One region of the Virgibacillus alimentarius genome, then DNA from elsewhere that is predicted to be linked to it. Evidence: predicted binding sites of a transcription regulator. Region 1 holds the regulator's gene; each other region holds the start of a gene.
What was found. Region 1 encodes Rex, which represses fermentation and respiration genes when NADH is low (regulators of the CRP and FNR family bind a similar motif). Its sites were predicted from a motif close to TTGTGAAATATTTCACAA; they were not measured.
Positions count from the first base shown of each region.

Region 2: the regulator Rex is predicted to act here: its motif matches at 1,357-1,374, upstream of J2Z81_RS12430 (hemerythrin domain-containing protein).
Region 3: the regulator Rex is predicted to act here: its motif matches at 2,238-2,255, upstream of J2Z81_RS10390 (nitrate/nitrite transporter).

Region 1 covers NZ_JAGIKX010000048.1:7,431-11,084, forward strand. The annotation lists gene J2Z81_RS14910 (ABC-F family ATP-binding cassette domain-containing protein) at 1-656, opposite strand, end outside; gene moaC (cyclic pyranopterin monophosphate synthase MoaC) at 794-1,291, shown strand; gene J2Z81_RS14920 (redox-sensing transcriptional repressor Rex) at 1,291-1,929, shown strand; gene J2Z81_RS14925 (YdiK family protein) at 2,367-2,570, opposite strand; gene J2Z81_RS14930 (CPBP family intramembrane glutamic endopeptidase) at 2,574-3,287, opposite strand; gene groES (co-chaperone GroES) at 3,586-3,654, shown strand, end outside.
Region 2 covers NZ_JAGIKX010000028.1:27,038-30,691, reverse strand. The annotation lists gene rraA (ribonuclease E activity regulator RraA) at 1-295, shown strand, start outside; gene J2Z81_RS12445 (gamma-type small acid-soluble spore protein) at 360-572, shown strand; gene J2Z81_RS12440 (alpha/beta-type small acid-soluble spore protein) at 614-883, opposite strand; gene J2Z81_RS12435 (hypothetical protein) at 1,009-1,212, opposite strand; gene J2Z81_RS12430 (hemerythrin domain-containing protein) at 1,483-1,896, shown strand; gene J2Z81_RS12425 (hypothetical protein) at 1,939-2,256, shown strand; gene J2Z81_RS12420 (hypothetical protein) at 2,288-2,575, shown strand; gene J2Z81_RS12415 (nitrate reductase subunit alpha) at 2,562-3,654, shown strand, end outside.
Region 3 covers NZ_JAGIKX010000020.1:8,987-12,640, forward strand. The annotation lists gene J2Z81_RS10375 (NCS2 family permease) at 1-541, opposite strand, end outside; gene J2Z81_RS10380 (cupin domain-containing protein) at 835-1,155, opposite strand; gene J2Z81_RS10385 (Crp/Fnr family transcriptional regulator) at 1,358-2,071, shown strand; gene J2Z81_RS10390 (nitrate/nitrite transporter) at 2,330-3,654, shown strand, end outside.

The DNA.
Region 1 (3,654 bases):
GATACAATCGTAACAGCTCCAGGATAGCTGTTTAAGTAACTCTCTAACCAGGAAAGTGTTTCAATATCTAAATGGTTTGTCGGTTCATCCAATATAAGCAGATCAGGTTTCTTTAATAGTAATTTTCCCAGGGCCAATCTTGTTTTTTGTCCGCCGCTTAATTCATTAATCGGTGTTTCGTAGTCATAATGGTGGAAATGTAACCCTGACAAAACGGCTTTAATCTCAGCTTCATAGTTATAGCCATCTCCAGATTCAAATTCTTGCTGTAGTACATCATAATTTTGCAATAGTTTCTCATAGTTTTCAGCTGATAAGGATGCTGCATTTTCCATTTGCCTTTCTATTGCACGGAGTTCTTGTTCTTGCTGACGCAAATGGTCAAAGACCCCTAACATCTCATTCCAAATGGATTTAGCAGACTCCAATGCTGTATGCTGTGATAAATAACCAATGGATAAGTCTTTTGGTTTGTATATTTCTCCTTCATCATAGGAAATTTCTCCAGCCATTATTCTCAGCAAGGTTGATTTTCCTGCACCGTTCCTCCCAACGATAGCAATTCGGTCATTTCTTTTTATTTCAAGTTTTACGTTTTTTAAAATTTCCTCTGCCCCAAAGGATTTTGAAACATCATTTAATTGCATTATTATCATTTGTGTCACCTCGTCTGTATAATCCCAGTGTATCCTATTTGAAATCGGGCAGGCAATACTATTGTGAAATTAATCACGACTTATGAATATTTTTCTGCTAGAATAGGGATTAAGATAAAAAAATTGGAGATGAGATAATGTCAAATTTTACTCACTTTAATGAACAGGGAAGAGCGCGAATGGTTGATATCAGCAAAAAAGACGAAACAGAGCGTATAGCCGTTGCTAAATCCAGTATATTCGTCAATCAGGAAATTTATAAGAAAATTACTCAGAACCAAATAGATAAAGGAGATGTTCTCGCTGTCGCCCAAGTCGCTGGAGTGATGGCTGCCAAAAAAACATCTGACTGGATTCCGATGTGCCACCCCCTTCAATTAAAAAGCATTGATATTTCGTTTCACTGGTCAGTTTCAGATACCACATACGAATTAGGAATAGAAGCTTTTGTAAAAACAAAAGGAAGTACAGGAGTAGAAATGGAAGCGCTGACAGCAGCGTCAGCAACCGCTCTAACAATATATGATATGTGTAAAGCCATTGATAAAGGAATGGTTATCGGAAATACTTATCTGCTAGAGAAAAAGGGTGGTAAATCCGGTGATTATTTACGAAAAGATACGGAGGAAGATTGATGGAGCAAAGTAAAATTCCACAAGCAACTGCAAAACGATTGCCACTATACTATCGTTTTTTAAATAATCTAAATCACCAAGGGAAAGCCCGGGTTTCTTCAAAAGAACTCAGTGAAGCAGTAAAAGTTGATTCTGCAACAATTAGAAGGGATTTTTCTTACTTTGGCGCATTAGGGAAAAAAGGTTATGGCTACAATGTTGAATATTTACTCGGCTTTTTTAGAAAAACATTAGACCAGGATGAGGTAACTGAGGTTGCCTTAATTGGTGTTGGGAATTTAGGGACAGCTTTTTTAAATTATAATTTTACTAAAAATAATAATACAAAGATTGTTATGGCTTTTGACTCTGATCCGAGTAAGTCAGAAGGAAATGTCGGAGGCGTGCCTATCTATCACATCGCTGAATTAGAGGACAGAATTGGTGATGTCAAAGTGGCCATTCTAACCATACCTGCAAGTGAAGCGGATGGAATTACTACCAGGCTTGTAGATTGCGGGATTGAAGGAATTTTGAACTTTACACCAGCAAGAATCAGTGTACCAGAACATATTCGTGTTCATCATATTGACTTGGCTGTAGAATTACAAGCATTGGTTTATTTCCTTAAACATTATCCGCTTGATGAGGGTCTGTAAGCAGAACTTAATTTTCTATGTTCTATTAGGAAATTTGAAGTGTATGACTGCCTAATGAACCCAGTTGGATAACAATGAAAAGTTCCTTCATTAAAGATATGAGATCCAATCTCAGTCGTATAATAGGAATAAGCTCTTTATTTGATTATACGAGTACATAAAGTAGAATTGGGCTGCGAAATAGAAGCGTACTTTTCAATTTGATCTGTGATGCGATCTGCGCAGTTATCCATACCTATTTAAAACCGTAACATTTGAATAGTTTTCTAGTGTTACATTTTTGATTCCAATTTGGATTTGATTTATGGTATAAGCATGATGGGCCAAAAAAAATAGCATGTGAAAACCACTATGATTTTCGCATGCTATTTAGCTTTTTAATTAGATGTGTTGCCTCCTTAATCCTTAAAAGGGAACACACAATACTTTTTTGCGGCCTATTTCTTTTTATTATGTTTTTTTAAGTATAGATGCATTCTCCAATATCGAAATCCTACAATGAAATCTAGTGTAGCTACGATGGTGAAAATAATCGTTAAGGTATTCCATACCGTATCTGTCACACTATTGATTGCAATATAAATAAAGAGAGCACCCATTAAAAAATAGACGATCGCTATTCCTCTTGGTGATATTCTCATAAATTAGCCTCCAATAAAAATCATTTGCGCTTGCTCAAGTTGGTTTTGTATTCGTTCGAGGTCTTCTGGATCAAATGAAAGCTGGACAATGACTGAAATTGTATTTAAAGCCATGTGTACAATAATTGGCACGATGATCCGTTTTGTTTTTACATATAAAAACGCGAATACAAATCCCATTGAAGCGTAGATCAAAATATGCATAGGTTCTCCGTGAATAATTCCGAAGACAAGGGCGGATAAAACAGCAGCAATAAAAAAGTTTGTACGTGTGTATAATACACCAAAAATAATTTTACGAAAAATAATTTCCTCTAAAATTGGTGCAATGAGTGCTGGTATTATGATAAATAAAGGTGCAGATCGTGCAATATTGACAATGGCTTCAGTATTTGCTGAGCCAGGTTTAATACCAAATAAATTTGTTTCAATTGTAATGGCAAGCCCTTGGGCAACATATGCCATAAATAAACCGACAAAAGACCATAAAATCATCTGGCCAGGACTAGCGGCATTTATATTTCTTTCCATTTTCATATCCGGTTTCATTAGAACGAGTACCACAATAAGACCAATGATAAAACTTATAATGCTCCAAGAAATAACAGCTTGAAATTTACTGATTGGTAACGCAGTATAAAGAATTGGAGCAAACAAGACTCCAGAGAATTGCATTATGATATAGGTTATAATGACCCACCAATAACGCTTTGTCAAAACAGAACGACTCCTTTAAAATTTCGTATTTGTATAGATTATGTTTGAAGTGTTAAATATAGCAGTAGTTTTTCACTGAAAAAACACTAATATAGATTTTATCATATCTTTCATCGTTCTAATAATATAATGGTTCATTATATTTTATGGTGAATGGAAAAATAGATACGAGGAAAAAGTTGAATGATAATGCTTGCATTTTTTAATATAATTATTTATTATAATAATTGGTATTAGCACTCGTGTTTGATGAGTGCTAATAATAAAACATAGATTATGAATTAAGGAGGTTGTCTACATGATTAAACCACTAGGAGATCGTGTTGTAATCGAGCTTGTTGAAAAAGAGGAAAAAACTGCAAGTGGC
Region 2 (3,654 bases), on a different contig from region 1:
TGTCGATGGTGCAGGTTCTAAAAACTGTGCCCTGCTTGGTGACCGTGTAGCAGCTATTGCAGTGACTCGTGGAATAGAGGGAATTATTATTAATGGGTGTGTACGTGATACAGCGGATCTTGCTCAAATGGATGTAGGAGTGCTAGCTTTGGGAAGCAACCCATTAAAAAGTAAGAAAGAAGGAAAAGGCGAAAGGGATGTTTCGGTCACCTTTGGCGAGGTTGAATGGAAACCGGGAGATTATGTATATGTGGATGAAGATGGTGTTATTATATCAGAGAGATCATTGAATTAAGATTTTTGGATGAAAAATTGCCTCTTTGGAAAAAGTAAGTGAAAATTAAAAAGAGGTGTTTCATATGAAGGAAAACAAAAATAATAATGATACGTTTACTGTAGCAGGAACGAATATTGACGCAGTAAAACGTCAAAATGAACGTTCAGGCTTGTCTTATAACGAAGTCAAAGAAATACTTGCTAAAACAACAGGAGGACATGGGACTGGTATTTATAGTGACACGAATATGGAGGTAGTGAGAACGAAAAATCAACAATCGAAAGACAATCAGTAGTTCCATCCGCTGGTTCTTATTTAGGAACCAGCGGATGGAATTTATTTTTGCGTTATTTTTTCTTGTGCTATTTTGACCATCTTTTTCACCATATTACCGCCAATGGGACCTCCGATTTTCCCAGCTTCCTTGGAACGGAGGTGACCATTGTACATCTTATTTAGGGGGATTCCTTCTTCTTTGGCAATTTCATATTTTGCATTGTGCGGGTCAGTAACATTATAACCCTTTGCTTTCATTACTTGCCCCTTTAAATGATATAAATTTTCCCTCGCTTTGGGGACGAGTATTTTATTATCCTTTTTTGCCATATCTATTGCCTCCCTTATAATTAGGATTTCCTCTAATGCAAGAATCACGCATTCCTTTGTTTAACAAATGGAATAAACATAAACATTGATGGTTTGCAGCTCAAAACGCTAGGGTGTTAATCATTTTATTTATCCTTTGGTTTGTTGATGATCTGATCCAATCTCTCCATGTCTTCCCTTTCCATCAAGTCGTCAATTCGATATGGCGATTGTTTCGAGTTGCTTTTTATCCCCATTTGAATCCCTTTTGAGTCATTAAGAATTCCTTCACGTTTACCATCAAAATGAGGAGTAGACTCTGAACCGGTATTTTCCGTTTCTCTGGGCATGACATATCATCTCCTTTTCTTTTTATCATGAAGATAATAGTCAAAAAATATGTATGCGATGTGAATATTACGTTTTGAACGGAGTCCATCTCTTCCTGCATTTAAGAACCTTCTGGGAACGTAAACAACCGGTTTTGTCTAATTATGTGATAAAAGTCACAACTTCTTTTTTCGTGTGCAGTTACAATGAAAGTATTATAAAACAGAATAAGCTATCTCAAAGAAGGGTATAAAGGGTAGTAGAATATTTTAAAAAGGACGTGAATGTTTATGTCAGGCCCAGCACTGAAACATGTGGATAGTCATTCTGCCATTCATGAAGCGGCGCTAAATGAGGCAACTGAGTTAACGGAATTACTTGATAAATTGGTGAGAGATAACCAAAAAGAGAAAGCATTAGAATTAGCGTTTGTTATTGTTGAGCACTGGGAAACTCGAACACTTAGGCATGCAGAATCAGAGGAAGAAGGGTTGTACGAAGACTTAGTTGAAACGTCTCCAGAGTTGAAAGATTCTATTATTGCTTTAACCCGTGACCATGATCTTTTGAAATTATTAATACAAGAAATAAAGGAACTTCTTCGCAATGGAATTAGTGACGATGTTGTACAACGATTTCAGGCCTTAATTTTAGTAGATTTATTGCATAATCAAAAAGAAAAAACAATATTGCCTGATCATTAATATTATTGACTAGATAAATGTTTTATTGGGGAGGCAGATAGAATGAATGCTGAAAAAAAGCAAGCTTCTTCGGAGAGAATGATGAGAATTGTCTCTCCAAATCTTTATAATCATGTCACTGCAGAATTAGAGAAAATGAATATCCATTCATATGATATTGAAGCGAATGTGATAGAAGAAGATTCGGGATTACAAGTAATTGTCAGGTTTGGGGAAGGATTTACACAAGAAAGATCCCAATTATTTTCTTATGATACAGTTACAGCGCTGGATAAAGACATCGATACGTTTATTAAATCCATTGGAGAGGATTGTAAACAAATAATGATTGCCGATTACTTTAAAATGATGAAAATGTAAAAGCCGTTTTTTGAGGTGAGGGAGGATAAGCATGTTTAATTTTGAGAATGAAGCAGCATTTGTTCAGGATCGTGAAGATTTAATTGCTGTACTGCGCATGCGTTTTGGTGATATATCAACGGAAACGATAGAAAGCATTTATGAATTAAATGAATTGGATACGTTAGAACGGTTAATTTTAGTCGCTGCAAATGCACCGACTTTACAGATTTTCCTTGAAGAAATGGAAGAAGGAGACGAAAGCTTTCGTATTACCGGGGAACGTTTTAATCCTCTTGAAACAGTGGGACAAAGGGGCGGTGTAAATGAAGAGAAATAAGAATAAATTATTGCAAAGGTTGAAGCATCTGAAGCGAGGTAATTTAATTAATGACGGTTGGACAGAGGAAAGTCCACGTTCTAGAGATGCAGAAGATATATATCGCCGTCGATGGCAGCATGACAAAGTTGTACGTTCTACACATGGTGTAAACTGTACGGGTTCTTGCAGCTGGAAAATTTACGTAAAAGATGGAATTATCACATCTGAAATACAACAAACAGATTACCCAAGTACCGGAGATGACTTTCCCGAGTACGAGCCACGCGGATGCCCAAGAGGTGCGAGTTTTTCCTGGTATACATACAGTCCAATCAGGGTGAAGTATCCTTACATTCGCGGGGATTTGTATGAATTGTGGAAAGCTGAACGAAATCAGGGCTATGATCCTGTTAAGGCGTGGGAGAATATTGTCAGTAATCCCGAGAAGCGTGAAAAATACGTAAAAGCTCGAGGCAAAGGTGGTTTTGTGCGGGCAGAATGGAGAGAAATGTGCGAAATCATCGCTAGCTCTTCCATTTACACCATTAAAAAATATGGACCTGACCGTATTGTAGGGTTCAGTCCTATTCCTGCAATGTCCATGGTCAGCTATGCCGCTGGTACACGTTTTCTTTCTTTAATTGGTGGTACGATCTTAAGTTTTTATGATTGGTATGCTGACTTACCGCCTGCATCTCCACAAGTGTGGGGAGAGCAGACAGACGTTCCTGAGAGTGCGGATTGGTACAACTCGAAATACTTTATTATTTGGGGTACGAATTTACCGCAAACCCGGACACCGGATGCTCATTTTATGGTTGAAGCAAGATATAACGGAACAAAAGTTGTAGGTGTAAGCCCGGACTATGCGGAATATGAAAAGTTTGCTGATATTTGGCTTCCGGCAAGAGCAGGGACAGATGGTGCACTTGCTATGGGGATGACCCATGTTATTTTAAAAGAATTTTATGTTGATCAGGAAACACCTTATTTTACAGCGTATGCAAAAAAATTTACAGATTTGCCGTTTTTGGTCACATTAAACGAAGACGGGGATGATTGCCGTTCCGAAAACTTTTTAAGAACAAATGATATAA
Region 3 (3,654 bases), on a different contig from region 1:
CCTGTGTTGCATTTTTACCAGCACCAGGTTTCTCTTTTTGTATGAAAAAATAAATGAAGCTGGATAAAATAACGGAAATGGTAATCGTATAAACAAGATCATTTGTTGCAATATACGTAATAAGCGCGCTGGCAAAGGAAGAAATACCGACGATGCGATCATTCTTAGCCATATTCCAGGCCACCTTTGCAAGCATAATCCCAACTCCAGCCATCATACCGTTTGTAATGACTGGACCAATCCAATCTATGATTTTCTCTAGAATTCCGAACATTCCTATGATAAGCATTATGAGTGCGCCATAGAAAATCATTGATAAGCGATCCCGAATATTTTTCCCCATTGTTCCTGCTACCGTAATTGTCTCTGCCTGAAATGATATGACAGCGACATTGCTCGTCAATGTATTTCCGAACGCACCAATAATGAAGGCAAGAGCAGTAGGAACAGATGCAAAGCCGAATGTCATGGCAAGCAAACCTTGAGGAAGACCGTTAAGCACACCACTTATTGCTGCAAGTATATCCTTTAGAATATCCATCTCGTTTCCCCTTTTTTAGTAGAATAGATTGAAATGATATTTCTTAAATACCGAACAATAATAACATTAATCTGTTTAATGTTCAACTTTTGAGTATGGTGCCTGGCACCACCCGAATATTGTTGGAAAATATAAAAGGTCGGAGCAGGTTCCTTTTCAGGTACCGTTCTCCGACGCTTTAAGTCTATTATCATCTTATTGTGGACCAGAATTTTTCTTTGTCTAATTTATGAGCAAATTTGACATTTCAGTATATACAATTCGACAAAAATTCTAAAAGTGCTTCTCCTTCCTTATCGATTCAACCTACTCATCGTCACATAGATGGATACTGCTTCACTACCAGTGTTTGTAAATTCGATCATTTCATCGTTCCCGCAATGAATAACGTCGTCTTCTACGACATCAACTTTCTCTTTGTTAATGGTAAAGGTTCCTTCCCCTTGGACCACATGCAAATATAACTCATAACCCGGATGATTATGGGCAGGCATTTGCTGGTTTGGCAAAAAATTAAGCATAAACATTATGCTGTTTTTTGTTCGAAATACGTCTTTTTTCGTAAAGCTCTTTTTATCGAATTTCTGAGCTGTTTTAATGGTCTGTTTTTCCATTTGGTTCATCTCCTTTGTTATACGAACTGTTCTACATTCCACTTTACACGATAAGTGGTCTAACCTAACTATAAAATGCTTGTGTTTGCGGAAATTAAAATGAATAAATTCACATTTTTGTCGGTTTTCAATACTAAAAAGGCAGATGGTTCAATGATAAAATGGTAATAGACAACGAAAGAGAGGGGTGTGTAACGTGCAGATGGAAATGCTCGCCTATTCACATGAAAACAATGTAATTTCCAAACAGCTATATACGTTATTAAATGAAATAGGAACCCCAATGAAAAAACAGCAAAATGAATACCTTTTTCACAGCGGTATGGATGCTAATGAAATTTTCTTATTAAAATCGGGGCTTGTTCACATCGCATTACTCACGTCTGATGGAAAAGAGTTGTCACTAAGAATATGTAAAAAGGGCGATATCGTTGGTGAATTGACCGTGTTCAGTGACAATCCTCAGTATTTATTAAGTGCTAAAGTAATAGAGCCCGGTGAGTTGCTCGTAATCAACAGAGAGAAATTGGAAAGAGAGCTAATGACAAATAGTGCACTGACTTTTGAATTTATGAAATGGATAAGTGATCACATGCGCAAATTTCAATTAAAGATTAGGGATTTATTATTGCATGGGAAGAAAGGCGCACTATATTCTACACTTATTCGCTTGTCAAACAGCTTTGGCAAAAAACAAGGCGATGGTATTTTAATTGACCTCGTACTGACAAATCAAGAACTGGCAAATTTTTGTTCAGCAACGCGTGAAAGTATCAATCGAATGCTGACCGATTTAAGAAATCTAGATGTGATTGCAATGACTAAAAAAGGGGAAATTCTCATTAAAGATATTGCATTTTTAAGAAATGAAATCGGTTGTGAGCTTTGTCCTATTCAAGTTTGTAATATCAATTAAAAAAAGGGGGGAGCTGCCACTGTGCTCCCTTCTTTCGGTTTGCTCAGGCGCTTCTTTTTTCCAATGTGATGTATCTATTAAATCATACATCTAGTTCTTCGGTAGTTAAAAATATCACACCCTTTATGCAAACATAATGCCATCCATTTATTATTTTTCATCCTTTATGTGACTAACTTCACTTTGTATAAAATTATTTTCGTTTAAAATGAAGTAAATACGAAACTATAGTAGTAAAGCGAAGATAGGAGAATGAAGATGAAAAAGGCAAATGTTCAACTTTCCCTGCAAACGTCAAGTCTGATTGCTGGATTTATGGTTTGGGTGATTATCTCTTCTTTAATGCCAAGTATTAAGGAAGACATTACATTAACCCCAGGACAAGTGTCACTCGTTACAGCTATCCCTGTTATACTCGGATCTTTGTTAAGAATCCCCATTGGTTTTTATACAAACCGGTTTGGGGCAAGAAACATGTTCGTCATCAGTTTTTTGATCTTATTGTTTCCAGTTTATTATATCAGTGAGGCAAATTCATTCATCGACCTCGTTATCGGCGGACTCATACTCGGGGTAGGAGGAGCTACATTTTCAATTGGTGTTACCTCTTTGCCTAAATACTATTCGCCAGCAAAACATGGTCTTGTTAACGGAATTTATGGTGTTGGAAACGTAGGTACAGCACTAACAACCTTTGCTGCTCCTGTGCTGGCAGCATCGATTGGATGGGTGAATACTGTACGCTTATTTTTAATCCTGTTGCTTGTATTTGCTTTGTTAAATTTCCTGCTAGGGGATAAAAAAGAAGTGAAAGTTAAACAGTCGATGGTAAAACAAATTAGTGGCGTGTACAAAAATATGACACTATGGTTTTTGAGCTTATTCTATTTTATTACATTTGGCGCTTTTGTGGCATTTACTGTATTTTTGCCAAGTACGCTTGTAGATGACTTTCATCTTACCCCAGTTGATGCTGGTCTGCGGACTGCAGGCTTTATCGCGCTTGCAACTTTTATCCGGCCGGTTGGTGGGTGGTTGGCGGATAAATTCAATGCATTTATCATTTTGATGTTTACTTTCTTAGGTGTAGCCTTATCAGGTGTGCTGCTTTCATTCTCACCAACTATTGAATGGTACACAATCGGTGCTTTAGTTGTTGGTGTAAGTATCGGAATTGGAAATGGAACCATATTTAAATTGGTACCTCTTTATTTTTCCAAACAAGCCGGCGTTGTCAACGGCATTGTCTCTGCAATGGGAGGACTTGGCGGCTTCTTCCCTCCGCTATTATTGACTGCGGTTTATAATATCACTGGCCAATATTCCATTGCTTTTATGTTGCTTTCGGAACTGGCACTGGCAAGCTTTATCATTGTTATTTTTATGTATTATAGTGATCGGATGTCCATGGAAAGAAATATTATTGAAGGTGTAGCGGAGGGTGTTATGGTTACGAATAAGCGAGGCATTATTCAAAACGTAAATCCAGCTTTTACACGCGTAACGGGATTTACGAAAGAAGAAGCTATCGGGAGAACACCAAAACTGTTATCATCAGGAAAACATGATAAGGCCTTTTATAA